DNA from 4 places in the Paenibacillus sp. P5_B5 genome. Region 3 is predicted to be linked to each of the others. Evidence: predicted binding sites of a transcription regulator. Region 3 holds the regulator's gene; each other region holds the start of a gene.
The links. The regulator Rex, encoded in region 3, represses fermentation and respiration genes when NADH is low (regulators of the CRP and FNR family bind a similar motif). The targets are predictions, from matches to a motif close to TTGTGAAATATTTCACAA.
Positions count from the first base shown of each region.

Region 1: AC1DOK_RS03485 (hydrogenase small subunit) is a predicted target of Rex. The motif match lies at 2,483-2,500, and genes of this name have one in related genera.
Region 2: AC1DOK_RS10245 (flavocytochrome c) is a predicted target of Rex. The motif match lies at 2,926-2,943, and genes of this name have one in related genera.
Region 4: AC1DOK_RS06315 (formate/nitrite transporter family protein) is a predicted target of Rex. The motif match lies at 6,675-6,692, and genes of this name have one in related genera.

Region 1 covers NZ_JBFULK010000002.1:180,269-187,976, reverse strand. Annotated here, with positions in the region: gene AC1DOK_RS03490 (nickel-dependent hydrogenase large subunit) at 1-1,327, opposite strand, end outside; gene AC1DOK_RS03485 (hydrogenase small subunit) at 1,328-2,407, opposite strand; gene AC1DOK_RS03480 (Dph6-related ATP pyrophosphatase) at 2,672-3,364, shown strand; gene AC1DOK_RS03475 (RNA polymerase sigma-70 factor) at 3,474-4,334, opposite strand; gene AC1DOK_RS03470 (NAD(P)/FAD-dependent oxidoreductase) at 4,374-5,555, opposite strand; gene AC1DOK_RS03465 (hypothetical protein) at 5,670-5,894, opposite strand; PreQ1 riboswitch class I at 5,922-5,968, opposite strand; gene AC1DOK_RS03460 (YitT family protein) at 6,049-6,885, opposite strand; gene AC1DOK_RS03455 (alanine/glycine:cation symporter family protein) at 7,103-7,708, opposite strand, start outside.
Region 2 covers NZ_JBFULK010000006.1:65,559-73,266, forward strand. Annotated here, with positions in the region: gene AC1DOK_RS10235 (SF0329 family protein) at 1-160, shown strand, start outside; gene AC1DOK_RS10240 (BtrH N-terminal domain-containing protein) at 238-1,218, shown strand; gene AC1DOK_RS10245 (flavocytochrome c) at 1,292-2,821, opposite strand; gene scfA (six-cysteine ranthipeptide SCIFF) at 3,195-3,344, shown strand; gene scfB (thioether cross-link-forming SCIFF peptide maturase) at 3,467-4,852, shown strand; gene AC1DOK_RS10260 (formylglycine-generating enzyme family protein) at 5,035-5,679, shown strand; gene AC1DOK_RS10265 (ABC transporter ATP-binding protein) at 5,780-6,418, opposite strand; gene AC1DOK_RS10270 (ABC transporter permease) at 6,415-7,708, opposite strand, start outside.
Region 3 covers NZ_JBFULK010000001.1:332,410-340,117, reverse strand. Annotated here, with positions in the region: gene AC1DOK_RS01765 (AAA family ATPase) at 1-29, opposite strand, end outside; gene AC1DOK_RS01760 (hypothetical protein) at 22-558, opposite strand; gene AC1DOK_RS01755 (cell wall elongation regulator TseB-like domain-containing protein) at 674-1,198, opposite strand; gene AC1DOK_RS01750 (amidohydrolase) at 1,179-2,471, opposite strand; gene AC1DOK_RS01745 (DUF47 domain-containing protein) at 2,799-3,419, shown strand; gene AC1DOK_RS01740 (inorganic phosphate transporter) at 3,446-4,456, shown strand; gene AC1DOK_RS01735 (redox-sensing transcriptional repressor Rex) at 4,578-5,198, opposite strand; gene dinG (ATP-dependent DNA helicase DinG) at 5,176-7,708, opposite strand, start outside.
Region 4 covers NZ_JBFULK010000003.1:272,699-280,406, forward strand. Annotated here, with positions in the region: gene AC1DOK_RS06280 (YheC/YheD family protein) at 1-759, opposite strand, end outside; gene AC1DOK_RS06285 (PspA/IM30 family protein) at 1,046-1,708, shown strand; gene AC1DOK_RS06290 (DUF350 domain-containing protein) at 1,826-2,239, shown strand; gene AC1DOK_RS06295 (DUF4178 domain-containing protein) at 2,268-2,774, shown strand; gene AC1DOK_RS06300 (DUF4247 domain-containing protein) at 2,790-3,575, shown strand; gene AC1DOK_RS06305 (MATE family efflux transporter) at 3,708-5,099, opposite strand; gene AC1DOK_RS06310 (Glu/Leu/Phe/Val family dehydrogenase) at 5,339-6,604, shown strand; gene AC1DOK_RS06315 (formate/nitrite transporter family protein) at 6,764-7,558, shown strand.

The sequences.
Region 1 (7,708 bases), on a different contig from region 3:
CATCTCGCATCCATTTAATCACAAGACCCGCTTCCAATGCGCGCGCTAGTGTGCGACCTAAAGCGGATTGCAGTGCCGAGAACGGAAGTCCCAGCTTGTTCAGAGCGCTATCGACCGATGTCACGTACTCTTCCTTCTTAGCTGCATATCCGATGATCATACGTGCTAGAGGTCCTGTTTCCATCGGCTGTTCTTTCCATCTCGGCGCTTTAATCCAGCTGTATTTCTGATCCGTATCGAGCGTTGTATATGAGCCTTTAGGTCCTGTATAATTCAGGTTCGTTTCACCCTCCCATGGGTGCTTGCCGCCCGCAGCCTGTCCATCGTACGTATACCAGGAGTGATCGATAAACTCTTTAACCTGCTCAGGGTCCTTGGGATTGACATCCAAAATATGATTCAGATCGCCGTTCAAAATAACACCACGAGGCATCCGGTACATGTCCACATCTGAAATATCTCCGGTCGAGAAGTCCCCGTAGCTCAAATAATTATTCAAGCCGCCTCCATAGGTCCAATCCTTATAATAGGATGCAATCGCCAAGACATCAGGAATATAGACTTTGTTGATAAATTCCATTGCTTCATCAATCAATTGCGACACATGAGACAATCGTTCTGCGTGAATACCGTTATCGCTGTTAATATCCAAAGGCGTGGCCATGCCCCCAACCACATAGTGCGGATGAGGATTTTTACCTCCAAAAATGGTTTGAATTTTCACAATATCTTTCTGCCAATCCAGCGCCTCCAAGTAATGCGTGACGGCAAGCAAATTCACTTCTGGCGGTAATTTATATATTTTATGTCCCCAATATCCGTTCGCAAAAATTCCTAGCTGACCACTGTCCACAATCTTCTTAACCTTCATCTGTACTTCTTTAAAATAACCTGGCGATGATTTAGGCCAATCCGAGATTGACTGAGCAATCTTGCTTGTTTTGGCCGGATCTGCTTCCAGTGCATTTAGTACATCAACCCAGTCAAATGCATGCAAATGATAAAAATGCACAACATGGTCATGCAGCATAACTGCGGCGTTCATAATATCACGGATGAGGTGCGCATTTCTTGGAACTTTGATTCCGAGTGCGTCCTCTACAGAGCGGATGGCCGCCAATGCATGCGTGGAAGTGCATACGCCGCATATACGTTGGACATATGCCCATACATCCCGCGGGTCACGATCCTGAACAATAAGCTCCAGTCCGCGGATGGCGGTACCTGAGCTGTGGGCGTTTTTGATAACTCCGTTATCCATGTCTGCTTCGATGCGCAGATGTCCTTCAATTCTTGTTACCGGGTCTATTACTATACGTTCAGCCATTTATTCGTCTCCTTCTTTGCTCTTCGCTTTATGCTTGTTAACTGCAGTCACACCAGCATGAATGGCAATACCTGCAGCTGCCGCTCCTACAACAGCCATTCCCACTAGCTCTGGATTAATCGTGGTTTGTGTACCTGGAATTTCCGCCAACCTTGTATAGAACGGCCCGTTATCCCAAAAATTAGCTTCGGAACACCCAATACAAGGGTTGCCCGACTGAATAGGATAGCTCACGCCGCCATTCCAACGCATCTCGGCGCAAGAATTATAGGTGGTAGGTCCCTTACAGCCAACCTTATACAAGCAGTAGCCCTGCTTTGCCCCTTCATCATCGAATGACTCAGCAAAAAGCCCCGAATCGAAATATGCACGGCGATTACATTTATCATGAATCCGGTGACGATAGAAGGCTTTCGGACGGCTGTGATGATCCAGTTCGGGAACCGTACCAAAAGTAATCAAGTGCGTGATTACACCCGTCATCACTTCCGCGATGGGAGGACATCCCGGCACACGGATAATTGGTTTATCTTTAATAATGTCAGTAATCGGCTTAGAATTCGTCGGATTCGGATAAGCAGCGGGAATGCCTCCCCAAGAGGAACAACTTCCATAAGCCAAGATGGCTTTAGCATGTTTGGCTGATTCGAGTAAGGTTTGCTTAGCGGAGACTCCGCCTACCATCAGGTATTCGTCATGCATCGGGATGCTGCCCTCAACGGCCAAAATATATTCGCCGGGATAGTTCTCGATTACATGTTTTCGTGCCTCTTCAATCTGATGACCTGATGCTGCAGACAATGCTTCCGTATATTCTAGCGAGATCATATCGAAGAGAACGCTTTCAATTTTGGGATGGGAAGATCGAATAAATGACTCTGAGCAGCCTGTGCAATCTTGAAGCTGAAGCCAGATCACAGGGACTCTTGGTTTGGTTTCCATCGCTTGAACAACAGTCGCCGTTTGCGAATAATCCAGTCCAACAGCAGCTGCTAGAGATGCACACATTTTCAGAAAATCACGACGGGTAATTCCACGACTTAAGGCCGATTGGTAGATCGTATCCATGTCTGCTTTCATTCCAAATCTCCTTCATTTAGTAAATGGAAAAATATAGAACATCAATCTCATCATACTCACTTCCACTTCGACAAGATGTGATAAAAGTCACAACATAAACAACCATTTATTTTCCTAGAAATATCCATATAAAATGATGTAAAGAACAGCGAGTTCTGCTTAATACCAAACATAACAAAACCTAAAACAGACTAAAGCGTATTTCTCCTGTCTTTTTAATAATAAAATAAATACTAATTTAATTCACGAGGGAGACAGCTTTTCATGACCGAAAATATGGATTGGAAGAATGGCGCGCGTGGACATAAATTTATAGCTTCTTTTAGCGGAGGTAAGGATAGCACTTTAGCATTATATAAAGCGATGAAAGTTGGAGAAGCAGTTGGATTAATCGTGATGCTGGAAGAGGAAGGCAAGCGTTCCAGATCCCATGGAATGACTCCAGATCTCATACAAGCCCAAGCGGAGTCGATAGGTTTACCTGTATATACAGCAGCGACAAGCTGGACGGATTATGAAGAAAACTTTATGCGTCTTCTAGAACAAGCTAAAAATCAGGGAGCAGAAGTGCTGGTAACTGGAGATCTGGATGTACCTGCACATGGTTGCTGGCATGATCGGGTGACCCAAAATGCTGGGTTGAAGCTCGGGATGCCTCTATGGGAAATGGATCATCGTGAAGTTGTTGAAGAATTCATCAACCTGGGATTTACCACGATCATCGTAACTGTAAACTTATCATTAGGAATGAGAGAAGAAGATTTAGGACGAACCTTAACTCATGAATACGTGGAGGAGCTTGAAGCCCGAGGTATTGATCCCTGCGGAGAAGGCGGAGAGTTTCATACTACAGTAGTAGATGGTCCAATTTTCAAGAATCCAATTCTAGTTCGTAAATGTGAGATTGTTAGAGATGGGAAATATGCTTTCTTGCCTTTGGAGTTGGATAAGGGGTGAAGGCGATCTTTAAACAACACAAAAATGTTAGTTTTTGTGGAGATTAGGATTTGCGCAAAGTTTATGAAATTAAAGGGCACCTGAAAAGATGCCCTCAGGTGCCCTCATATTAAAAGCTTTGAAGCTTCAATTTATCCGGATTTCGAACAAAGTAAAGATTGCGAACCAAATTATCCTCAACATGCATGAGTACTGCAGTATCAATGCCCTCACTTGAATGGACAACAAGCCCCTTTTGGCCATTCATATCCTTCATCTCGATCTGAAAGCCTCCTTCGAGTTGAGCTTTTTGGATAAGACCGAGAAGGAATCGAGCGACGCTATTACTTGATTCAATCGGTCGAACAGCTGCAATTGCTTTGCCTCCTCCATCAGAGATCAACACAACATCTTCAGCAAGAAGCGACATGACGGAATCCACATTGCCTTGTTCCAAAGCTGACAGAAATCGACGAACCCACCCTTCGCCCACCTTTTCGGCATGTATCGGTTCTTCGGGAGAAATCCCCATTTTTCCTCTTGCCCGGCTGTTTAGCTTGCGACAATTGGCTTCGCTTTTATCAACTAATTCAGCAATAACGGAATATTCGAAGCAGAATGCCTCACGAAGGACGAACACAGCCCGCTCTGCAGGAGACAGCTTTTCAAGCAGGACGAGCATCGCATACGACAACAGTTCTCCACGAACAACGGTTTCATATGGCTCATCATTCGGAGTCAGGATGGGCTCAGGGAGCCATGTTCCAAAATACTGCTCTCTCTTCTTGCGCGCCGATTTGAGCAAATCGAGACATCGATTGGTTACCATTTTACACAAATAGGCTTTTGGCTCAACCAAACGGTCCAAGTTTATGTCGTAAACTTTCAAGAATACATCCTGCACCGCATCCTCTGCGTCAGAGGTTGATCCAGTCAGTTGATAGGCAAGTGTAAACAACAGTCCTTTATACTGCTCGTATAATTCTTGCATGTATTTACTCCACTTCCTCTTCCGCTGCTTATCTATTAATCATTTTAACAAACTCGCTATATCCCATGTCATTTTTCGTATTCGCCAGCCCAACTTCCCCGTTAAAATGATGTCTAATCCCCACTGACGAGTCCATACCATTCCTTGCTCTGGGCCTAAACCAAAACAGAAGAAATCCATATAACCCTTGTGCGAAGGCGCAGAACTGCCTGATAAATCAGCCAAAATAATCTTTCCGAGTCTTGCTGCTTGGGCACTTGCTTCCTTACACGTCTTCCCGTCTGTTCGTCCGGTTGCAGGATCTACGATTCGCGCACAATCACCGATACTGTACACGCCCTGAGCACCTTGAACTCGATAACTGGCATCTACAATTACCTGTCCTTCGGGAGTGAGCGGCAACCCGATGCTCTGGAGCATTGGACTGGGCAATAACCCCAGTGTCCAGATACATAGGCCTACGGGCATCGTTTCACCACCCGACATGATTAAGATTCCATCTTTCTCTTGTAATACCTTTCTTCCATGCAAGACTGTGACTCCACATTGAGCAAGTGAACGTTCCAGCTTATGCCCCACCTTAACAGGACCCTCTTGAAAAAGCCTGGCATGGGAGTTCAATAGACATATTGTCACAGCATTCGGATCAAGTCCAAATTCGCTAGCATCTTCGCGAACGATATAGGCAAGCTCGGCTGATGTCTCGATGCCGCTTATTCCTGCGCCAGCAACAGCAATCGTCATTAATCTCTGTCGCTCTTGTGCATTCGTTTCTATAACGGCTTTCATTAAATTCGTGCGCCATGCTTCTCGGATTTTCACTGCAGCGTCCAAGCTTTCCAGAGCCACCCCCCCTTGGGCAGGGTCAGGCCGTCGTACGATACTCCCCGCTCCCAAGACGAGAACATCGTAGTTCATCGAATACTCATTGCCTTCCGTGTCCTGATAGATCAGCTTTCGCTCTACTGATTCGATCTTCGTTACCGCAGCCTGTATGAATTCAACCCCTTCGGAAAATAAGCTCGTGAAAGGAATCGTGATATCTTCATCCCTGGTCGCTGGCTTAAACAACAGTACCTTGCGAAGGTGATAAGTGTTCTTATCGATTAGAATAAGCCGCAGCCGTGTGCTTGACTCCCCTGAAAAAGCTTTGCGAATTGCTTTAACAGCATTAATGCCTGCATATCCTCCACCAACTACTACACAAGTTAACTCCTCCATCTGAACCTCTCCTTATCCCGTTTGCACATGTAACGAGATCGGGTTCAGTTTTGTGACAAGTAACATTCTTTAATACAGGCACACCATTAAATGATTTCTCAATGTTGCACATCGTCATGAAAGGATTCGTAGACATGTCGTTATCCCTCCTCTATAGAAAAGAGGAAATACAATAATTGCAGCAATTTTTACTGCGTCAGCAACCATTGTCGGTGAGTATAAAAACGTAGCTGTAATAAGACCATCTGCTTTAATATTATCGAATAAGACCTTGCCTCCGCTAGCACCCGTCATGCCGAGATAAACTAAAAGGATAAAAATAAAAATAAAAAAATCCATGCCATTATGGACATGGATAATCATCATTCATCCATAGTTTTTTATAGAGGGTATCAGCTATGAACCTCTCTCGTTAAGTGCGAGCATAGTTTATCATACAGAAAACGGAGCATGCCGTTAATGCTCATGTTAATGAGGTTCTTCTGGCTCGTACTTACTTAGAAATATCCACGAACCCTTCTCCGAATACATCACGTACATCATGAATGGTGATGAATGCCTCTTTGTCGATCGATCTGACAATTTTCTTAAGCGTGCTCACTTCCTGTTTGCTAATCACAATATACAGAATTTCTTTAGGCGTTTTTGTATAATGCCCATGTCCATACAATACTGTAACACCGCGATCCATGGCCACATTGACTTGTTCGGCAATTATATCCTGCTCTTTGGATATGATCGTAACGGCTTTTTTAGAGCTAATTCCCTCAATAATGAAATCCATCACTTTGGTTCCTATGTAGAGCATTACGATTGTAAACATCAGACTTTGCGCACCAATGACGAAATAAGAGGAGAAAGCAACAATCAAGTCAAAAAACAGGAGTGCATAGCTTATATTCCAGTCCAAAAACTTATTCATAATTCGAGCTAAAATGGTCGTTCCTGCCGTCGTTCCGCCAACGCGTATAATCAAACCGATACCTACGCCCGTAAATACTCCTCCGAATACGGCGTTGATCATAAGTTCATCGGAGGCAATATGCCAGCCCTCTGTTAAGTATAAAAAAAGCGAATTGAATACAACCGCAATAATCGTATACACCGTCGTTGTCTTGTCCAAAAATTTATAACCGATAATTAATAAAATGGAATTCAAAATCAGGCTTATGAGTCCTGGCGACCATCCAAAAAGGTAGTAAGAAATGATGGTAATCCCTGTAACCCCGCCTTCGCCAAACTCATTTGGAATAACAAACAGATTGATGGCCAAGGCAAAGATCAACGCTCCGACCATAATCGTAAGAATGTCTATACATCGTTTTTTCATCATCATGTCCTTTCTTGTTGCCAGCTTTCTTACCCTATATATTTAACTACATGTTAAATAGACTGTCCAGAAGAACCATAAGATAAAAACCCAACACTAATAACAATGGCGTTGGACTTGATAACGGTTTGTCGCTATCTTGGATATCACAAGGCACAAAAAGGGATATCATTGACGAATATTTCGCTCGTCACATGATATCCCTTTATATGTGCAACTAACTTTGTTTCAAATGCGCTAAATATAGACGCGTTTCCGCCACCACGACTCCTGACAAACCAAGTAAGGCAATCAAGTTTGGCAGTGCCATCAGTCCATTCACGATATCCGCAAGAAGCCAGATCGCTTCCAGTTGGATGAATGCGCCGAGCCCTACCAGGACGAGAAACACGATGCGGTAAGGAAGAATGGATCGGACGCCGAACAAGTAGACAATGCAGCGTTCGCCGTAATAATTCCAGCCCAGAATTGTAGTGAATGCAAACAACGAGAGACAGATCATCAGGATCAGGGATCCAAAAGGCATCGCCGCATCAAAAGCGGCTTGCGTCATCTCCGCTCCAACCGCGGTTCCGTTCCACGTACCGGTTACAATCAGAGTCAGGCCGGTCAATGTGCATACCACAATCGTATCTATAAACGTACCCGTCATGGATACCAGACCTTGCTCCGCAGGCCATTTGACCTTAGCCGCGGCTGCTGCAATGGGCGCGCTGCCTAGTCCGGATTCATTGGAAAAGACGCCTCTTGCAATGCCGTTACGGATGGCCATCATAACCGTAGCGCCGAGAAAACCGCCGCCCGCCGCAGCCGGGGTGAACGC
Region 2 (7,708 bases), on a different contig from region 3:
TATAGAGGAAAGCATAGAGAGCAATGATATCCTATTGAATATTCTAGCTTTGGTGGACAGACGAGTTGGAAAAAAGCGAATTTTAAACATGACCGAGAAGATGAAGTTAAAGCATCCAATTGTGCAGTATTTTTATGAACTACGGCTTAGTACGTTATGAGAATAAATAACTTATTCAGAGTGAGCAAGCGTTCGTCGCCGATCTAATCAACGAATTGTTGGAGGAGATGGAAGAACATGTCCACAATCATTGAAGGATTCGTTCCTTTTCAAGGGGAACATTGCGAGACGACAACAATGGGCAACTTGCTTCATTTTGCGGGAGTTCGGCTATCGGAACCGATGTTATTCGGACTTGGTCAAGGGTTAGGATTCATTTATTGGGATTCGAAGGGGATGGGTTTTCCTTTTATTGGGGGAAGGGTGAAACCGGATGAATTGTCTGCTTGCATAGCATCCCGGCTCAACTTAACCATCAGGACGCAAGAAACTTCGTCTGTTGAAAAAGCTTGGCAGAACGTACGGAGCTTCATAGAACACGGAATTCCGGTTGGGCTTAAATTGGACTCCTATTATTTGGATTATTTCACGAACAAAGTGCACTTTGCCGCCCACTATGCGGTAATATATGGCATGGATGACGAATACGCCTACTTGGCGGATACAAGACAACAGGGTGGACTTGTGACGACGCGTTTGGTCCATTTGGCAATGGCTAGAAACGCAAAGGGGCCTATGAGCTCCAGGAATCGTTCCTTTACGCTTGAGCCGATCGGTACTCTCCCCCCGCTTATGCCCGCTATTCGATCATCCTTAACCCAGAATGCACAGAACTATTTGAATCCGCCCATTCGCAACATAGGGAATAAAGGCATTATAAAAATGAGCAGTGAAATCCTGAAGTGGCCTTCTCGCAGTAAGAATTTTGAGCAAGATCTATGCTTGACGGCATTATTAATGGAAAGAGCGGGAACTGGCGGCGCATTGTTTCGAAATCTATATCGAGATTTTCTACAAGAATGCGTGAATCTGTTTGGAGACCCAAAAGTAGAACAGGCATACTTGCTGTTTACGGAAATCGCACCAATGTGGATCAGCGTCTCTTCTTTGATCGACCATGTAGGAAGAACGGAAAACCACCAGGAGCTGAACCAGGTTTCCAAGCTTTTGCTTGAGATTGCGGATAAAGAACGTATAGCCATGGAATTATTATTGTAATTAATTAAAACAACAAACGCTTGGACTCATCAGAGCCCAAGCGTTTGTTGTTTGCATATAGAAAGCTGATATCTTATTGTGCTTTTACGAATTCAGCTGATTTTAGACCGGCTTGGCGACCGAAAACAATGATCTCCCCAACGGAGTTGCCGCCGATGCGGTTTTGACCATGCAAGCCGCCTGTAACTTCGCCTGCTGCAAACAGTCCTGGAATAGGCTTACCGTCTTTATTTAGAACTTCTGTGTTTGTGTTGATTTTTACGCCACCCATGGTGTAATGAATCCCTGGGGCGATTTTGATTGCATAGTATGGTGCGCCGGACAAGTCTTTGTCCATCCCTGTTTTTCTGCCGAACTCGGCATCCTTTTTATTCTTTACTGCGCTGTTCCATGTATCTAGCGTGGTTTTTAGCTGATCTGCAGGAACACCCATTTCTTTGGCTAAAGCTTCGATCGAATCCCCTTTAATGACAAAACCCATTTTTTCGTATTGCTCGATTGCTTTAACACGGGATTTTACGCCGGAATCAAATACAAGATAAGCCGATTTTTCAGGAAGTTTATTGATAGCGGCGGTGACATTGTCACGAGTATCCAGTTCGTTTACGAAACGTTTGCCGTCACTAGCAACGAGGAGTCCTCCTTCTCCGCGAACAGCTTCACCAATGAGATAGGATTTCTCTTGCTGCACGGTTGGGTGAACTTGGATTTGATCCATATCGACCGTTGTACCATCGAGTTTTTCAACCATCATAATGCCGTCACCGGTGCTGCCTTTTTGGTTTGTTGTTACTAACCCTTTCAAATCAGGTCTAACTTCGGAAATCATGTCCATATTGGCGCCGAAACCACCGGTTGTCACGACGACGGCATTCGCTGCAATATTTTTCTCGTCTTTTTGGTTAAAGGTGACTTTGACGCCATTTACTTTGCCATCTTTTTGTGTAATATCCGTCACGTTGGCATTAACAAAAAGCGGAATTCCTTGTTCATGTACATTTTTCGTCAAACCGTTAACAAGGTATTGTCCTACTGCTGAGCCATCTTCAGGACGGTGTGTGCGTTTTTCGTTCATACCGCCAGTAATCGTGATATTGTTCAACCGAATTCCCATGGAATCCAGCCAATCGATCGAACTTGCAGAATTGTCAACGAAGAAACGAAGCATGTCTTTGTCGTTTGTACCATGACCGCCTTTTAAGGTCTCTTCATAAAATAAATCATTGCTGTCTTGAATACCTTGCTCTTTTTGGAACTTGGTTTCAGAAGCATTCATTCCCGAAGATGATTTGGATGTATTCCCTCCGGCAACCGGCATTTTTTCAAAAATAACCGGGTTCATGCCTTTTTCTTTTGCCTCAAGTGCAGCAGACATACCGGCGCCGCCTGCACCGACAATGATGATATCATATTTATCTTTTAGTTGATCGTACGGTGTATATTGGGCTTGAGACGCTCCCGAAACGGCTTCCGTTCCTTTGGTCTCTTCTTTTTTGGCATTGCCCTGACTTTGGTCTTGGTTATTGCTTGCGCTACCGCATCCCGAGATCACGAGCATGAAAGAGAGAACGAGAGTAAGCGTTGCTGTTACTTTCTTTTTCATGTTAAACCCTCCACTTTTCTGTATCTTTATTTCGATTACATAAAGAGCCAAACGCTTTAGCTTCTTTAGGCAAAATTTATTTTAATATATCATCGGTCTAATTGTTGTGAATTATTTCACATTATTCTTAAAAAGAAATAATTACCATTATTTACAATTACCACGTCTTTCGGTTCTCCATGATCTGAAGGTACTGGGGCTGTTTATGCCATGGTCATCCTCACTGCTGGACAGCTGTCATCGATCATATGCTGACTCCTATTTGACTGCTAGGTGACATGAATCATAGTCGTACATGCGAGGTGTTGCTACAATGGTATATGGAAATAAAAGTGAAATTATTCACAAGAAATTGCAAAAGGAGTTATTTATGATGAAAAGAATCGTAACACTCAGTACCCGCAAACTAATGGATACCGCAAAACACGGCGGATGCGGCGCATGCCAGACATCTTGCCAGTCCGCTTGTAAAACTTCCTGCGGAGTTGCAAACCAGAAGTGTGAAAATGCATTGAACAGATAGGATTCGGAATTCTACCGCCCATTGCTCTGCAGTTGGGCGGCTATTTTTAAGAAACGGATGCCGCCTCTATAGGACGGCAAGCACGTTTCTACTTGTGGGTAAAAGGAGCTTGATTAGCAAGTATGATTCATCAATATAAACTAAACGGTTACAACATTGTACTCGATACCTATAGTGGCTCGGTGCATGTTGTCGATGACCTAGCATATGAAATCATTGAGATTTATGAGAAAACTTCTATCGAAGAAATCGTGACAACGATGTTGGATAAATATAAACATGATTCCGGCATCTCCGAGAGCGACATTCGAGAAACCATCGCGGATATCGAGGAGCTTAAGAATGATGGTCAGCTTTTTACTGAGGATGAATATGAGAACCTCTCCATTGATTTGAAAAATAAAAAAACTTATGTCAAGGCGCTTTGTCTCAATGTCGCGCATACCTGCAATCTGTCATGCGAGTATTGCTTCGCTAGCCAGGGGAAATACAACGGAGATCGAGCGATTATGAGCTATGAGGTTGGACAAGGAGCTATAGATTACCTGCTGGAGAATTCGGGTCATCACCGCAACCTAGATATCGACTTTTTCGGCGGGGAACCGCTTATGGCCTGGAAAGTGGTTAAACAGATCGTAGCTTATGCAAGAAGCAAAGAACAAGAGTACAAGAAAAAGTTCCGCTTCACCTTCACGACGAACGGTATGCTGCTGAATGATGAAGTAACCGAGTTTTTAAATCAGGAAATGTACAATGTCGTATTAAGCCTGGATGGAAGAAAAGATGTTCATGACCGACTCCGCAAAACGGTTACCGGAAAAGGCAGTTACGATCATATTGTTCCGAAATTCCAGGAATTCGTCCAAAAGCGCGGAGACCAAGAATACTATGTACGAGGAACCTACACGCGTAACAATGTCGATTTCACTAATGATATATTTCATATCGCAGACCTGGGTTTTGACAAGATCTCGATGGAACCGGTCATCTGTGATCCGCAGGAACCCTATGCACTTACCGAGGAGGACCTCCCGGAGATTTATAACCAATACGAAATTCTCGCCAAGGAAATGATCGAGCGCGGTGAACAAGGTAAGGGATTTACCTTTTATCATTACATGCTTGACCTATCGGAAGGCCCATGCATCCAGAAGAGAATCAGCGGCTGTGGTTCAGGAACCGAATATCTCGCTGTCACGCCTTGGGGCGAACTTTTCCCTTGCCACCAGTTTGTCGGGGATGAAGAGTACAGCATGGGAAACATCTGGGATGGAATCACAAAATCTGAGTTGCAATGCCAATTTAAAGAGAGTAACTGCTACTCGAAGCCGGAATGCAAGGACTGCTGGGCGAAACTTTACTGCAGCGGTGGCTGTCCTGCCAATGCGCTGCACGCGACTGGTTCCCTGGACGGAACCTACGACTTCAGCTGTGACATCTTCCGCAAGAGGGTCGAATGTTCCATGATGGTGAAGGTTGCTGAATCCATTAGAGCGATGGAGGAGTAATCTAGCCGGTTCTAAAAGAATAGCATATTAGAGTTGGATTTGAAGCTTAAGCTGGTTCATGGCTTGAGCTTCTTTCTTTTGTGTTGATTAAACGGCCCTAAACAAGGTAAAATTTGTTAAACGAAAATCGTTAGGAGGAAGGTAGATTGTCAAATGAAATAAAGAACTACATTGACTATCCAATGGTACAAATTCCAGGGGGAGAAATAGAATTAAGAGACGATAGAATAAAGAGCAAATGGAAAGCTGAGATAAAACCGTTTCTTCTTGCCCCGTATCCTGTAACTATGGGTTTATACGATGCCATTACAAATAAATCACCTTATTCTTTTGACGGAGATTTACAACCGGTTGTGAATATTTCTTGGAATGATGCCATTTCTTTGTGTAATCTGCTTTCACAGAAAGCTGGACTGAAAGAGTGTTATTCAATCAGTAATGATGGTGATAACATTATTTGTGATTGGGAATCAGACGGATATCGACTTCCTTCAGAAGCAGAGTGGCAATATGCTTGTAAGGCAGGGACTACTGGTTATACATACGGAGAGCTTGATCAGATTGCCTGGTATAATGAAAATTCAGGAGGCAAAATCCATGAAGTAGGAAGAAAAGAACCGAATGCATGGGGTCTGTATGATATGTTAGGGAATGTTTGGGAGTGGTGCTTTGATTTATATGATGAACAAGTGTACGGCTCCTATCGAATTTTTCGAGGAGGCAGCTGGGCTGAAGAGGCCAGGGGTTGTGGGGCTTCGTGCCGTCGTCGCAGCCATCCGACATTTTGCATAGACGACCTTGGATTCCGTCTTGCCCGATCTATTTAAGAGACGGTGAAGCCGTTTCTTCTTGCTTCTACAAACATGCCAAAGCCAAAAAACGCCCATACATGGGGCGCTAATGTGTTCTATCGTATCTATCTGCCTTTTACCTGAGTACGATACTATGATCACAGATTGCCTCAACATCATTTCGATCATGTGTGACCATAATACAAGTCATGTTGGCTTTCTTCAGAATCACTCCAAGTTCCTCTCGGATTGACTCTTTTAAATTTGCGTCCAAGTTGCTAAATGGTTCGTCCATTAACAACACATTCGGCTTTGGGGCAAGCGCTCTAGCAAGCGCAATTCTTTGCTGCTGTCCTCCACTTAATTCATGGGGATACCTTTCACCAAAGTTCTCCATGTGGACAAGCTCCAGCATCTCATCTAAACGCGATTTTCGCTGCTTTCTAGGTAGACGTGATAAACCAAAAAGAATATTATCCTTTACCGTCATATGAGGAAATAGGGCATAGTCTTGAAACACCATTCCAACTCCTCTAATCTCTGGTTGAATAAATACATCTTCACTTACAACGGTAGTACCCGCAATTGTAATGGTTCCGTTCTTCGGCATTTCGAGGCCTGAAATTAGACGGAGTAATGTACTTTTGCCACTTCCGCTTGGCCCTAAAATACCGACAATTTCACCCTTTTCCATAGTAAACGAAAAATCGTTAATCACTGGCTTCTCTTTACGAGAAAATGAAAAAGTAAGACCTTGAATTTCGACAATACTCATTGTTTCACCCTCTTACCTATCATCTGTACAATGATTATAGATATAATACTAATTGCAATTATTAGAAGTGATGAAATAGAAGCCTCATATATTTGCTCATCATTTGCATATTGATACGTCTTTGTTGCTAACGTTTCAAAATTAAAAGGTCGGAGCAACAAAGCTAGTGGCAGTTCCTTGCATATTTCAACAAACGTTAATATAAAGCCACTAATTAAAGACCCTTTAATTAAAGGAAGATCCACTTTAAAGAATGTTTTTGTTACACCTAGTCCGAGCATTCTCGAAGCTTCCATATATTTGGTCCCCGTTTTCTCAAAGCCCACTTCAATAGCATTAAATCCGGTAGCCATATAACGAATAAAATAGCCAACGATTAACATGATTAAAGACATACTTAAAATGAGAGGTGCTTTACCTAGTCCCATCGCAGAGTATAACGGAGCAAGCCATTTATCTAACGAAATGAACATAGCCAGTACACCAATTGCAATAATTGGACCAGGAATCGAATAGCCTAAGGTCACGCACTTCGATAGGATGAAAGAAAATGATGTATGAGATCGGCAAACGTTAGCGACTATAACAGAAAAAATAAGAATAATTAAAGTAGAAATTACTGCAACATAGACGGTTTGATAAAACAATGTAAAAAATGAAGAGTCCCAAACTTCGTGAAACGTCATTTTTGCCCAAGCAATCAACTGAATGAACGGAATGAGAAACCCTAACAGAAACACAACTCCGCAATACATAAAGGCGGCAGTCCCAGCAATCCCTGTCAACTTCACAGGTACAAGCGGCCTCGATTTATTACTTAAATGATAACGCCGCCGCTGTCTAAGCAGTCTCTCAATAAAGAACATTCCAACGATGATAACCATCAACCAAGCAGCAAGTCTCATTGCTGAATCTACATCGTACATCCCGAACCATGTTTGAAAAATAGCTGTTGAGATGGTGTGAATGCCAAAATAGCTGGTAACTCCATAGTCACCCAGCACTTCATAGATTACTAATACGATACCTCCTACAATAGCAGGCCTTGAAAGAGGAAGTACTACTTTAAAAAATACAGCTAGTGGCTTTCGTCCTAACAGTCTTGCATTCTCTATATAGGATGTACTTTGGCTTTCAAGAAAAGCTCTTGTAATCATGTACACATACGGAAATAGGAATAAAGTAAAAATAAACACAGCTCCACTTATTCCTGAAATTGTTAATAGTTCTGAGTTAACCTGATGATTAAAATGATTCCTTAACGTTGTTTGAACCACTCCAGTATAGCCT
Region 3 (7,708 bases):
ATTCTAAATTTCAAGACTCGATTAAGCATTAGCAAATACCTCCATTTTATTCGGCATACGAGGTAAAATGATGATCTTTACCGCTTCTTGATGGGTTAGCTTAATATATACGTTCTTCTCATCAATATCAGTGGTAATTCCGAGTCCAGGAAGCTCTCCTGCTTTATTCTGTAAAGTAGTTGGAATACGGCTGTACTGCTTTAATTCCATTGCCTCCGCTACATCAAAAAGAGTAGAACTCCACCAAGCTTCAATTGCTGGTGAAGATTGTTCCTCAATGTGTAGATTCACATTTCTACTACCTATATAGGACTGGCCTTCTTTATATATCGTATTCATGAATTCACGAATGTTAATATCTTGGGTTACTTTCAAATCAACATCTAATTCATTGTCATTCAATTTTATCGTAGCATCCTCAACTGATGGTTGTTCATTGATCAGCTTTACCAGAGGAGATTTTAAAGCGAGATGTTGATAAGTAAACCAACCGCCAAACAGGACAACAAGCGTAATTACACTAGTGATTAGGATCACTGCTGGATTCAACTTTTTCATAAAACTCCTCCTTTATCTAACTGAATATATATCAGAGTATATCATATTTGATATACGATTAAGATGGTATAACTTGGGCAATGCCAACCTCTATGCATAAAAAAAGCTTAGCCTGTTAAGCGCTAAGCTTGTAAGTATCAATATATTCTCCATCGGAGAAACGATAGTAAGTATAATAATACGATGGATCACCATTCTCATCCACTTTCTTATAGTACGCTTCCCATACATTCACATTTTGAACTCTATTCGGTATGACACGCAAGAATTTAGCAGATGGCTCAAGCTGTAATACTTTAGCACGCACCTCAGCTTCCTGAATAGCTCCTTCTGCGAATTCCGAGAAAAATATTGTATCAGATACCCATGCAACGATTGGACGATCCGAATTATCTGTCCCAAAAACAATATGATAAGCCTCATCACCATAAGAAGATTCAACCCGTGTTACTGTCCTTAAGCCCAATTGCTCCTTAGCAATTTGCGAAGCTTTATCTCGATCTGCGAAATAATCCTTCTGCACACTTGCATAGAAGAATGCGAGTCCAATAATCACGACAACAAATACGGTAATTGAAATCCATAGAAATTTTTTGGGCCTAGACATCCGGCTATATACATTACTGCGTAAGCTTCTCAAAACAAAGCTCAGCCTCCCGCTTTACTTTCTCTTCATCCAGTGTTAAACATTCACGTCCACGAACAATCCATTTGCCATCTATTATAACATCAACTACATCATTTGCAGAAGCAGAATATATGACATGAGAAATGAAATCGCTTTTCGGTAAGAAATGTGGTTGGTCGATATCAATCGCAATGACATCAGCTTTCATTCCTACTTTAAGCAGACCAACATTATCTAACCATATAGAACGAGCTCCATCAATTGTTCCCATCTGTAAGGCTTGCTTAGCTGGAACTGCTAATGGATTGCCAGATGCTCCCTTGTGGATTAATGCGGCAAGTCGCATTTCTTCGAACATATCCAAATTATTGTTGGAAGCAGGGCCATCCGTTCCTAGGGAAACTAATATGCCCATCTCTAGCATCTCTGGTACACGTGCGAAGCCAGATGCTAATTTAAGATTACTTCCAGGATTATGTGAGACGCGTACGTCATACTGTTTAAGAATTGCAAGCTCTTCGTCATTCAAATGAACAGCATGTGCAAGCAGTGTAGGACGATTGAAGACACCAAGCTTCTCTAGATGCTGGGTAGGTCTTAATCCATAATCATCGACATTTTGTTGAACCTCATGCTGTGTTTCAGACATATGCGTATGCATAGGTATGTCTAAATCATACGATACCTGCACAAGCTTTTCGATATAATCTGGCGGACATGTATAAGGCGCATGTGGAGCGATCATAGTCGTAATTCTACCATCTGCCTTACCGTGCCAATCCTTAGCGAACTGTTTAGCCATTTGAAGCTTCTCATCTTGTACCTCTGGAGGACAGAGTCCGATTACACCACGCGTTAGACAACCTCTAATCCCTGACTCTTCAACGACACAAGCAACATGCTCCATTTGATCGTACATGTCGACAAATGCTGTAGTCCCCCCCTTGAGCATTTCCACGATCGATAATGCAGATCCCCACTTCACATCATTAGAGGTAAATTTAGCTTCGATCGGCCACATCTTCTCCTCAAGCCATACTTTTAGCGCTAAATCATCACCATAACCTCTGAGCAGTGACATAGCTGCATGTCCATGTGTATTAACTAGACCAGGCATATATAGCTTATTGTTTCCGCGAATAACCTCATCGTACGATTCAAGTGGCTCAGGTGGCTCAGAACCGATGAATTCGATTTGACTGTCGTTAATCACTAAGCATCCTTTAGTAATTAATTCCTGTGCATCAAGCGTAACAAATAAACCATCAACTATAATTTTTTTCATTATTATTGTATCCCTCACTTCATTTTCATCTTTATATGTAATTATAATCTTTTTACAATGTACATGTTAGAATTTATAAAATCAACAATTTAACATAAAACCGCATTGCTTTCACCTAGCTGGATATGCTATTTTTATCAAGTGGGTTTGGAGATATAGAAAACAGACCAGACCTATATTTACCAATAGAAAAGTAATTGACAAATCTAATCACCAGAACAAACAATTGATTAGATTAGAGCTTAACTTTTCTATTATGTTATAAAGAATTTATTCCACAGTAATATCTTTATAACAAACATAATTTAAGGAGGTTGTGAGAAACCTATGCTGTTCACCAAAAAAAATGATGTTGACTTTCTAAATCTACTCATTAAAGCAGCTGAGAATACTTTAGAGGCAGCGCATGTGTTTCGCAAAGCAATGAATGATACAAAACCGCCTGCAGAAACCTTTCAAGCTGTTAAAGATTTAGAAAGTGCAGGGGATGTACTGACCAGAGATATTTTCCATGGCTTAAACAAAGTATTCATCACGCCTATCGAACGAGAAGATATTCTAGAGCTTGCTTCTTCTTTAGACGACGTACTCGATGGAATCGAAGCCTCAATTGCACGCTTTGATTATTTGTCAATTCTTACAACTGACAAGTATATGAAGAGTTTTGCTGAAATCATTGTGGATTGTTGTCAGCTAATTCTTGATGCTTTCAAAGTATTAAGTAAGAAAAAATACCTTCAGCTTACTCAATTCACTGAGCAAATCACTGTATTAGAGAATGAAGGCGACAGATTAATGCGTGAGGGCATTCGTGAAATCTTTATACATAGAAAAGATCCTTACGAGGATTTTAAGCTTAAAGAAATCTATGAGCGCCTTGAGGAAACAACAGATTCTTGCAAAGACGTCGCTAATATTCTCCACGGCGTTGTGTTACGCTACTCTTAAGTAGCTACGAAACTTAGGAGGAGATCATGGACAACAGTTTACTCGTCATTATCATCATTGTGATACTCGCATTAGGATTCGATTTTATTAACGGTTTTCATGATACGGCTAATGCCATTGCAACATCAATATCAACACGTGCCCTCCCCCCTAAAGTAGCTGTTCTTTATGCAGCAGTGCTTAACTTTATTGGAGCAGTCATCTTTTCTGGGGTAGCCAAAACGATTGGTGGTTCAATTGCTGATCCGTTCAGTGTAGATAATGGACTTTATATCGTTATAGCAACCCTGATCGCATCAATTTTTTGGAACCTGCTTACATGGTATTATGGCATTCCATCTTCCTCATCACATACGTTAATTGGTGCGCTTGCTGGTGCTGTTATAGCAGGGGCTGGCTGGGATGCAGTAAACTTAGGTGGTTTCGGTAAAATTATTGCGATTTTATTGCTATCCCCAATTATTGCCTTTACTGCAGGCTTTATTATGATGACAATTATCAAGTATTTGGTACTTTGGAAAGGAAATTCTTCCCGAACTAAGCTTAATCGGGTATTTCGTTTTTTCCAAATTATATCTGCTGGACTACTATCGTTCTCGCACGGGGGTAATGATGCTCAGAAAGCAATGGGTATCATCGTCTTTGCACTAGTAGCAGGCGGATTCCAAACCGATCTTGAAGTGCCACTTTGGGTTAAAATTCTAGCTGCCACAGCAATCGGTCTAGGAACTTCAATTGGTGGTTGGAAAATTATCAAAACAGTTTCATCCAAAATCATCAAAATTGAACCAATCAATGGCTTTGCTTCAGATTTAACATCGTTTGTTGTTATCCAAACGTCAACATTCTTGAATATGCCATTATCAACAACTCATGTCATCACATCTGCCATCATTGGTACAGGTAGTGTTATTCGTTTCCATGAGGTGAAATGGGCTACTGTTATTCGAATGATCATCACATGGCTAATCACAATCCCTATTTCAATGGTACTGGGTTACCTACTATACAAAGTCATGTTCGGATGGGTATTATAAATTACAACCTTTAGAAGACGACCTAATGGACGTCTTTTTTTGTTGATTCATTTACTTTCTAATTAACAAAAAAGGTAGCAACTTCAAATAATGAAGATGCTACCTTATTCATTTTATGTGCTTATTCTAAATAATAAGCTAAGCTTTGGAGATCTGTTGTAAAGTCAGCATGATGAACGCGGATGTTATTAGGAACCTTAATTATTACAGGAGCAAAATTCAGTATAGCTTCTACTCCCGCTTCAACAAACTGTGTAGCCACTTGTTGTGCAGACACGGAAGGAACCGTAATAATACCAATACGAATTTGAAGTAATTTAATCGTTTCCTCGATCTGCTCCATTGGTTGTACAATTAAATTGTTAACCACTTTGCCATGCTGCTCAGGATTAGAATCGAATACAGCAACTATTTTCATCGAATCCTTAAGATACGTATTGTAGTTACATAATGCACGACCTAAGTTACCAGCACCTACAAGTGCAACAGATAATGTCTTGTCCAGCTTCAGAATTTGACGTATTTTTTCAATTAAGAAAAGCACATCATATCCAATTCCTTTTTTGCCAAATTCCCCAAAATAAGCTAAATCTTTGCGAATTTGTGCTGGGTTTAAATTAAGCTTTTGTCCTAAATCCTGTGATGAAACCGTAAGCACATTATTAGTAGCTAACTCACTCAAGAACCGTAAATAAATTGGCAGTCTGCGAACAACTGCATCAGATATTTTCATCGATTTCAAGAAGATTCTCTCCCATCCATTGTTGGATACTAGGTACAATTTGGGAGGTATACATAGATTCGATCTTCGGACCTGGTAGTGAATAAAGAAAATTTCTCCCATAACGTGTCTCAATAACTCTTGTATCATAAATAATTACGACACCTTTATCTCGGGACGAGCGAATAAGCCGGCCAAAGCCCTGCTTAAACCGAATTACAGCTTGCGGTACGGAAAATTTCATAAATGCATTTTTATTTTGTTTCTTGAGGTTCTCGCATTTAGCTTCCACTAACGGATGACTTGGCGGTTGAAATGGAAGTCTTACAATTGCCAAACATGTAAGCGCATTACCGGGAATGTCGACTCCCTCCCAGAAAGAACTAGTTCCAAGTAATACACTTGACTTACCTTCTTGAAATAAACGAGTTAATTTACTGCGATTTCCACTATCCACCCCTTGGCCAAGCACTCCAATACCATGAGGTTTAAGTCGTTCCCTCAATTCTCCATGAACTTGTCGCAACATTTTGTTTGATGTAAATAATACTAGTAAACGCCCCCTTGTGGCAAGTGCAACTTCATAAAGTGATCCAATTAGTTTATCAATAAACAGAACATCTCCGGACGAACCTTTAATTCCAGGGAAGTCTCTAGGAACACATACAAGCGCTTGCTCACGATATTTAAAGGGGGAAGGAAGCATAACCGTACGCAGCTTATCTTCATCATTCTCTTCGTTAAATCCTAGCTGTGAAGCTGTGTATTGAAACGATTTATCTACCGAGAGAGTTGCTGATGTCATAACAACGCTTGCTTTTTTATCAAAAACATATTCCTGCATGAGCTTACTAACATCAATAGGCACACAACTTAGAAGGATGGAGCTCTTCTTATTATTCAAGCCTCCTTCTATCCAATATACAAAACTATTGTCCTTCATTTCCATGAAAATTTTCATATTATCACGACATTGTGCGATTTCTTTCACATATCCATTAAAATCAGTAAGAAAAGCTTGTAAATCATATTCATCTTGATAATCTTTGATCTTATTCATTAATTTATCTAACGCTTTAAGTAGATCTCCTAGATCCTCTTGCAAATCATCAGACATTTGACTTAAGTTAGACCAGTTTGCGGGTAATGATTCCGATTTAATTCGGAGCACATATTGTCCTGTATCCTGCTGAGCAGCATCTTTGGTACCCGTCGAAACAAGATCATACATCTGGTCACAGAACGTATCCCACTGTTCTTTAATTGACATCAGCTTTGGATATAAGAGCTCAATCGTTTCACACCAAGCCGCCGCACGATCATCCCCACTTATATTCGCCAATTTATTTCTCAAGAGCGGTAGCTGGCCAGTACGTATATCTTTAAACAACCACTGTAATGCTCCAACTAATGAAAAATAATATAATTCAGTTCCTAGATGCTTGCTAGCCACTTCTTCAAGATGATGGGATTCGTCGATAATTAAATGATTATAACCTGGCAGAATGCGATGATCCGCTTTGATATCAGTAAATAACATGGAATGATTCGTAATGACTAAGTCAGCTTGATTGGCTGAATTCCGTGCACGGTGATAGAAGCACTTCCGAAACCATGGACATTTACGATTAAGGCAGGAATCAGCGTCACTAGCAACGGAGTGCCAGAAGTTAAGCCCTCTACCCGTTAAATTAAGCTCTTCATCATCACCTGTCTCCGTCTCGTTCAGCCAAACAGTCATCTGTGAAGCTGTCATAGCATCCTCTTTGGAGCTGTCAAGATCCAGCGTACTTACTCTGCCTTCAAATTTACGTAAGCACAGGTAATGACTTCTTCCCTTGAACACTGCAGCTTCAAAAGGAACAGGAAATATTTCACTAAGAAGTGGGACATCCCTAGTACGAAGCTGTTCTTGTAAATTAATCGTATGTGTTGAAACCACAATCTTATGATCGTTCTTGATCCCATAATACAGGGCGGGGATTAAATAGCCAATGGATTTACCCGTACCTGTACCCGCTTCAATCATCAGATGATGACCATCATTCAGAGCAGATTGGATCTCCTCAATCATCGTCTCTTGCGCTTCTCGCTCTTCATAATGATTAAGGCTTTCCTTCATAGTCGATTTAAGATCTGCGTAGAACTCTTCAAATTTCTCTGGGAGAATACGCGGTTCTTCGTTCTTAGAATCATCCTCATCACGCCAATCTGTGACTCCAAGCGCAAAACCCCGATAATAGCGATCCAAATTCGGATCCTCACTTACCTGTAATTCACGCTTGTTTCTAATTTCGCTTAGAAACCAACCGATATCATTCCCAATCTGCTGCTCTAATAATAGATGAAGCCGCTGGATTGTGATTAATGGTAACTCGTCCATACGATCCAAGCAACGCTGGAGAATAATCGCAGTAACCTCTGCATCACTATCTGCTTGATGAGGTCGTTCATGCTCAATATCGAACCATTGGCAGGCAAGTGTAAGTTGATATGAATTAATCGAAGGAAATAAGGCCTTTAATAAATCA
Region 4 (7,708 bases), on a different contig from region 3:
TTCACGGGCGTGTTTCCAATTACGTAATAAACGGCGATAAATGGTCTGGTCTTGAAGCTTAGATAGGGGTTCATATTCAGGACGTGTATTCACTTCAATGATCCAAGGCTTTAGATTCTTATCGATCCCAATATCCATCCCAATCTCCCACACATCAGGAAATGCAGTTCGGATTTGCTTACTCGCTTGTGTGCCTAAGTAATATAAAAAGCTAATATATCCATCAATTTCATTCTCTGTTAAATAAGGTTCAAGCAGCTCGTGGATCGAATGTAAACTAGCTCCCTGAGCGCCATTGGTTACAATTTTGTTGCGCTGAGCGAGTCTCCCTATAACACCGCTTCCTTCCCACTTACCATCTTTATTCCGCTGAATCATGACACGAAAATCAAAAGGCCTTCCATCTCTTTCTAGTAAACGAACTCCTTTTTGCACAATATATTTACGTTTAGTCATTTGTTTGTCTAATTGTTTGAACATGTGTGCGGCGGTACGGAATGATTTTTTCTTTGTTTTCCATTTTAAGTGGAAGGGCTGTTTATGATGGCTCGATTGTTGTAGTGCTTGAACGATCCCTATACCTTTGGAACCTGTATCAGGCTTAATAAACATGACTTTGTAGCGTTTAAGCAATTGTCTGGTTTTATGAGTCGTAAAAAGAGCAGTCTCGGGAATGTAGCGGCGAATATTGGAATGTCTGTTTAACACAATCGTTTTTTCCCATTTGCTTGGAATATAGCTTTTTAGTTTGCTCTGCATTAAATGGTGCCCCCCCTCATCAGATTGTTAATTTCATGCTCATTATTTGGATATTCATGGGATGGGAAATTGGACCGGGCTCTGGCACATACATGCCTTAATTTATTCAAAACAATTGATAATCCGGATACGCATTTATTGCGCTCCGGTTTTTTTATATCATATCCAGTACACAGCTTTGGTAAATGATGCTAAAATAATGATATAAAGTAGAATACTTTTGAAACTTAGTTTTTCATGTTGCGTATTACAGTTATGAAACCATTTCTCGAGGAGGAAACCATATATGTCTATTTTTAAACGTTTTAGAGATTTAACAATGTCTAACATTTATTCCCTTATTGAAAAAGCAGAAGATCCAATCAAAATGACTGATCAGTACTTACGTGATATGCAAGAAGATTTAGAGGATGCAGAGAAGGCAGTAGCTGCACAGATCGCGATTGAGAAGAAATTCAAAGCCTTGTACGAAGAGCAAGAAGCGCTTGTGAAGAAACGTGAAGAGCAAGCCAATATTGCTGCTCAAGCACAAAATATTGATTTAGCTCGTCGTGCGCTGGAAGAGAAGAAATCAGCAGAAGCGAAAATGGCTGAATACAAAACAGCGTACGATCAGAACAAAACAGCTGCAAATAACCTGCGTGCTAAACTTGATGAAATGCGTAAGCAGCTAGTAGATATGAAGAACAAACGTGAAACGCTTGTTGCTCGTTTTAATGCTGCCAAAGCACAAAATGAGATCAATAAAGCGATGAGTGGTTTAGGCTCCGACACGGCTGCTAATGGACTTAAGCGCATGGAAGAAAAAATGATGCAAATGGAAGCTCAAGCTGAAGCAAGCAACGAGCTTGCAGCGAAAGATGCTTCGTTAGATGATGAGATCGCTAAATTAGGATCAAACAAAGCTGTCGATGATGAGCTTGCTGCCCTAATGAAAAAATACGAATAAAACGCATAAAGAGGTTATTGCATGCAGGAAGAGAGCGTCTTAGGACGTTTCTCTTTTTGCGTGATATCGAATTTATATGTTATCCGAAAGTATTATTAGCCTTAGGGAGGAACAGATATGGCATGGACGGTCGTACTTGGCACGCTCGTATGGGCAGGTGCTGGGGCTGTACTTTTATTTGTATTAATGACGATTGACTCGTTAATAACACGTTATAAAGATTTTGAAGAAATGAAAAAAGGCAATATGGCAGTGACACTAAGATTTGTCATGAAGCTATTTGCTCAAGGTTACATCCTTTCCGAATCGATCAGTGTATTTAACGATTTGTGGGCAGGGCTGCTATTCTCGTTTATTGCATTCCTCATTTTATTAGTACTAGAATTAATCGTTCGTTTATTACTATCACTGATTACTGGCATGAAGCTAGTTGAAGGTACACATGATGGTAAAGTCACATATGGTTTAATTGCTGGTTCTTTGCATATGGTCGGTGCATTAATCATCGTAGGTGCAACTTATATCAGCTAATGACAACTTTAATGAAGGAGACTATGCAATGAGTTTGTTTAAGCGTATTAAGAATATTCTAGCTAAGCCTGAAGCACCAATTGTAGAGAAAAGTATGCTGCAGCTTGGAGCGGGTGACATTTGTGAAGTGTCTCTTGTAACCTACCAAGTGACAGGCCGCTTGCATAATAAACAACGTAATGCTGTCGTTCTGACCTTGCAAGACGGCAATACGATTCGTTACTTGCATATCGAAGAGCGAGAGAGACTCGTTTATTCATTATATACACCAATTGATGGCAGACTGGACTCCCCTGATGAAGTTCCGACCTCTATGGAGCTAGATGATGAAATCTATCATTTGGAAGAACAGTATTCCGGGTTTGTTCAAGTAAATGGTAGAACGCCATTTCAACAAGTTGGAGAACAACATGTTTGGCAGTACCAATCTGATTCCTCCAGGCTGCTTCGAATTGAGTGGCAGGATGGACGATTCATGCTATATGAAGGTGAATGGATCTTGAATGCTGACGTTAAAGTGATTCGAGGAACTTAAAGGTGAGGTGATCACGTGGCTAAACGGCTCTTATACAGTTTAAAATGTTTGCTTGTCGTGAGCCTTATTATTCCACTGCTTGCGGCATGTACTTATTCTGTCAGCGAGTCTTTTCCGCTAGAATCGGTCAATAAGAACGGCAACGAAACTTCTTATGTGTATCGCGCAGCGAATCAGACCGTACCAGAGGTTGCAAAGGAAATAGCCGAGGAGAAGAAACCGAAGGAAATTTCCAAGGAAGATACGGAGCGTATGTTCCTAGTTTACAATGATGAGATTTATCATGTCCAAAAGGATACAGCCAAACCAGAAGACTCCCTGATTGAAATCAGTTCCAAGCAATATGTGAAGAACAATTATTCCTCTGATTTTCTGAAAGGGTATCTAACCGCATCTATTATTGGTTCGATCTTTGATTCCTTAGGATCAATGGGATCGGGCAAATATCGTGGTTATAACTCACGTGATACGTATCAGCCAAAGACGGTTTATACCAAGCCAACAGAGCAAGATAAGAAGGCTAAACCACCGATAACGGTAAATAAAACGGGATCGATTACGAAACGTAACAGTGGCAGTACTGGTTCTACAAGCAAGAAGTCTGAATCAGTGAAAGATACGAAATCGAGTGATTCAGGTGGAATTACTGGTAAAATTATTCGGGATAAGGGTAGCTCGAGCAATTCTAGTAATTCGAGTAGCTCAAGCAGTAAGAAATCATCTTCAGTCACCAAGAAGCCAGCTAAAGTCAGTGTCCCTAAGACAAAGGTGAAAACGGGGAAGGTCTCAAGGCGAAGATGATGAACTTCGAATGAACGATTACACATATAGGTAAAGCATAAAGATATATCAGTATAAAGTTATGCAAGTATAAAGGCGCTATACTTCTTGATCGTACTAATGTACGGCAAGAGGTATAGCGCCTTTTGGGTATTATGAGTTACTTATACGTTTACTTTCAGTTGGTTTAACAGGTGTGAGTCGCTCTTGTTTACGTTGTAAACGGATCAAACGCCCTAATAGACCAATGGCCCCAATGCCAAGACCAGAAATAAGTCCAATCCAATAGCCGAACGCTTGTAATGATGTGTAATTAGCTAATATATAGCCTAGAGGTAGGCTAATAATCCAATAGGATATGAATGCCATGATCAAGGTAAAATTAACATCTTTATAGCCGCGTAGAGCCCCTTGGATCGGTGCAGCAATTGCATCAGACAGTTGGAAGAAGACTGCGAATACGAGGAACTGCTGAGCAAGAGCTAATACGGTATCATTGGTTGTATAGAAGCCTGCAACCTGTTCACTGAACATGAACAAACCAGCTGCACATAGAAGGGATAATGAAACCGCTAATCCTATTCCAAGATAACTATAGATTTTGGCATCCTTATATCGCTTAGCACCGACCTCATGGCCAATCATAATCGTAAGACCCATCGAAATGCTAAGTGGCACCATATACAAGAAAGATGCAAAGTTCATAGCAGCTTGGTGAGCAGCTATGGTAATCGTATTGAATTGACTCATCATCAGGGTTACTGCAGCGAAAATGCCAGTTTCAAAAAAGATAGCAAAGCCTACAGGTACGCCGAGTTTTAATAATTCTTTCCATGTCTGAAGTGAAAGGCGATGTAATTTGCTGAAAACACGTAATTCTATAAAGGGTTCTTTCTTCCAAATAAAGTAGACCGTGATCAGAAGAATAATCCAATATGTAATTGCTGAGGCGTAGCCTGAACCAACTCCTCCAAGCTTCGGAAACCCGAATTTACCGAAAATAAGCAAGTAATTTAGCAAAACATTGACAGGCAAAGTTACTAGCGTGATAAACATCGTAATACGAGTAAATCCATGTGCATCGATAAAACAGCGCAATACAGTGTATGAAAATAGGGGGACAATTCCAAGTGAGATGGCTATTAAGAAATGTTTCGCAACATCGTATACCCCTTGTTCTAGATTCATCGTATTTAATAGTGGAGATAGTGCAAAGGCTCCAATAATGATGATAATGACAGCGATTGTTATCGCTAAATAAAGGGCTTGCATGATCTTAAAAGGAATCTGTTCCTTACGCTTAGCGCCAATGAGCTGAGCGATGATCGGGGTAACTGCTAATAGAATACCCGTAAGGCCGGTGTTGACCGGCATCCAGATGCTTGTGCCAATGGCAACTCCGGCTAAATCAATTGGACTCGCATGACCAGACATCGTTGTGTCAAAGAAACTCATGGAGAAAAGGGCTAATTGAGTGACAAGAATGGGGAGTAAGATAACAAGCAATTGCTGTATCTTTTGCTTAATAGTAAAGGTCTGTTTCATGGCTCTCCTTTGTTAATTATATGATCTGAAGCTCTTGATGCTGCCTGTAAATTATAACACAGACAATGCATAAAACATCAGTTACCATATATCATTAGTTATTCTATGTTGTGTCGTTTTAGCGCTTTACTGCAAAAGTATTTTTCACTCCAATAAAAAACATTAATTGATTTTGTATTTTCTTTTAAAATATATTATGTTAGAATACTTAACAAAAGATAGAGAAGGATGATGAGACTATGACAACTGTAAACGCTACACAACAAGAATCACTTAACCCATATGAAATTGCTCAAATACAAGTGGAGCTAGCAGCTGCCAAACTTAGCTTACCTAAACATATTGTTGAGGTGCTAAAAAAACCAAAACGTGTACTCACAGTAAACTTTCCAGTAAAAATGGATGATGGTACTTGTCAAGTATTTGAAGGCTATCGCTCACAACATAGTGATGCGATTGGACCAACTAAAGGTGGTATTCGTTTTCACCCACAAGTATCTCTAGATGAAGTTAAAGCGTTATCCATGTGGATGAGCTTTAAATGTGGCGTAGTAGGATTACCGTACGGCGGTGGTAAAGGTGGGGTAATTTGTGACCCAACGAAAATGAGCAAAGGTGAGCTTGAGCGCGTCAGTCGTGCTTATATCGAAGCTATTGCTGATATTATTGGACCTGACCGCGATATTCCTGCACCAGACGTTTATACGAATGCACAAACGATGGCATGGATGATGGATACATACAGCCGTCTTAAAGGTTCTAACCAACCAGGCGTTATTACTGGTAAGCCACTAATCCTTGGTGGATCCAAGGGTCGTAACGAAGCAACAGCACGTGGTTGCGTGTTCACGATTCAAGAAGCGCTTAAAGAAATCGGTCTTGCTCCAAGCGAAGCAACAGTAGCTATTCAAGGATTTGGTAACGCTGGCCGCATTGCTGCTGAATTGTTATCCGAAATTGGTTGCAACATTGTAGCAGTATCTGATTCCAAAACCGCGCTTTATAATAAGAATGGTCTTGATGTTAAGAAATTAACAGCTTGCAAAGATAATGGTTCATTAATCGACTACGGTAAAGAATATGAAATTAGTGCAGAACAAATTCTTGAGCTTAAAGTGGATATCTTAGTTCCTGCGGCACTTGAGAACGTAATCACTTCTTCAAATGCAGATCGTATTCAAGCAAAAATCATCGCTGAAGCAGCTAATGGTCCAACAACTCCAGAGGCAGACAAAGTTCTGAATAACAAAGGAATTATCGTAATTCCTGATATTCTTGCTAACGCTGGTGGTGTAACGGTTTCTTACTTCGAATGGGTACAGAACCTAATGAACTACTACTGGAGTGAAGAAGAAGTTAACGAGAAGCTAGAAGTTTCTATGAAGAATGCTTATGCTGCAGTTCGTACCTTGTCCAAAGAGTACAATACAGATCTTCGTACAGCAGCATTCATGATCTCTCTTAAACGTATTTCTGAAGCATTAATCGCACGCGGCTGGGTTTAAGATAAAGTAATTATAAATATACTTATGAGAAATCCATATCCATTTGATACGGATTTCTTTTTTGTTTAATATGTAATTTATTTCACATTATTATTAATGATGTTAATTTATAATAGTGATGTTATATTGATTTTCGATTACGAACAGGGGGGTTGCTTGATGGCTTACCACAAACCTCAGCAAATTGCAGAAATAACAGTTGAGAATGGGACTAAAAAGGCAACGCAATCTACACAAAGCGTGCTAGTCTTGGGATTTGCAGCGGGTGCTTTTATCGCACTTGGTTATTTACTCTATATTCGGGTGATAGCTAATACACCTGCGGAATGGGGAAGCATGACGACCTTTATAGGTGCATCGTTATTCCCGGTAGGACTTATACTTGTGCTTATTGCGGGTGGAGAATTATTAACTGGTAATATGATGGCTGTGCCGTTAGCACGTATGCAGCGTAAAATATCAACCATGCAAATGACAAAAAACATTGTATTAGTCACAATTAGTAACTTTGCAGGAGCGCTGTTCGTTGCTTACTTCTTCGGACATATTGTGGGACTTACCGAAACAGGGCCTTTTTTGGAGAAAACGATTAGCATTGCCGAGCATAAAATTCATGATTCCTTCTTACAAGCATTTATTTCTGGCATTGGGTGTAACTGGCTTGTCGCTCTAGCAGTTTGGTTATCCTATGGAGCTAATGATTTAAGTGGTAAAATTCTTGGCATCTGGTTCCCGACTATGGCATTCGTTGCGATCGGTTTTCAGCACGTTGTTGCGAATATGTTCGTTATACCTGCAGCTATATTTGCCGGAGCAGATATGACATGGCTTGATTATTTACAGAACTTTGCACCGGTTTTCCTAGGTAATTTAACTGGTGGCGCTATATTTGTTGCTGGTATTTATAAGCTTGCTTACCTACCCAAAGCTGATAAAGCAATAGACATGAAATAAATGTAATTATGAGAATGCAGTTCGTATCCTTTGAATAGAAGTTAATTGAATAAGGTTTGATTCATAAAAGGGCTAGAGATGGATTCGTAATGAATGATCTCGAACCCTTTTTGTTATATATAAATAGGTGGATTGCTCCCTAGTGGTTCT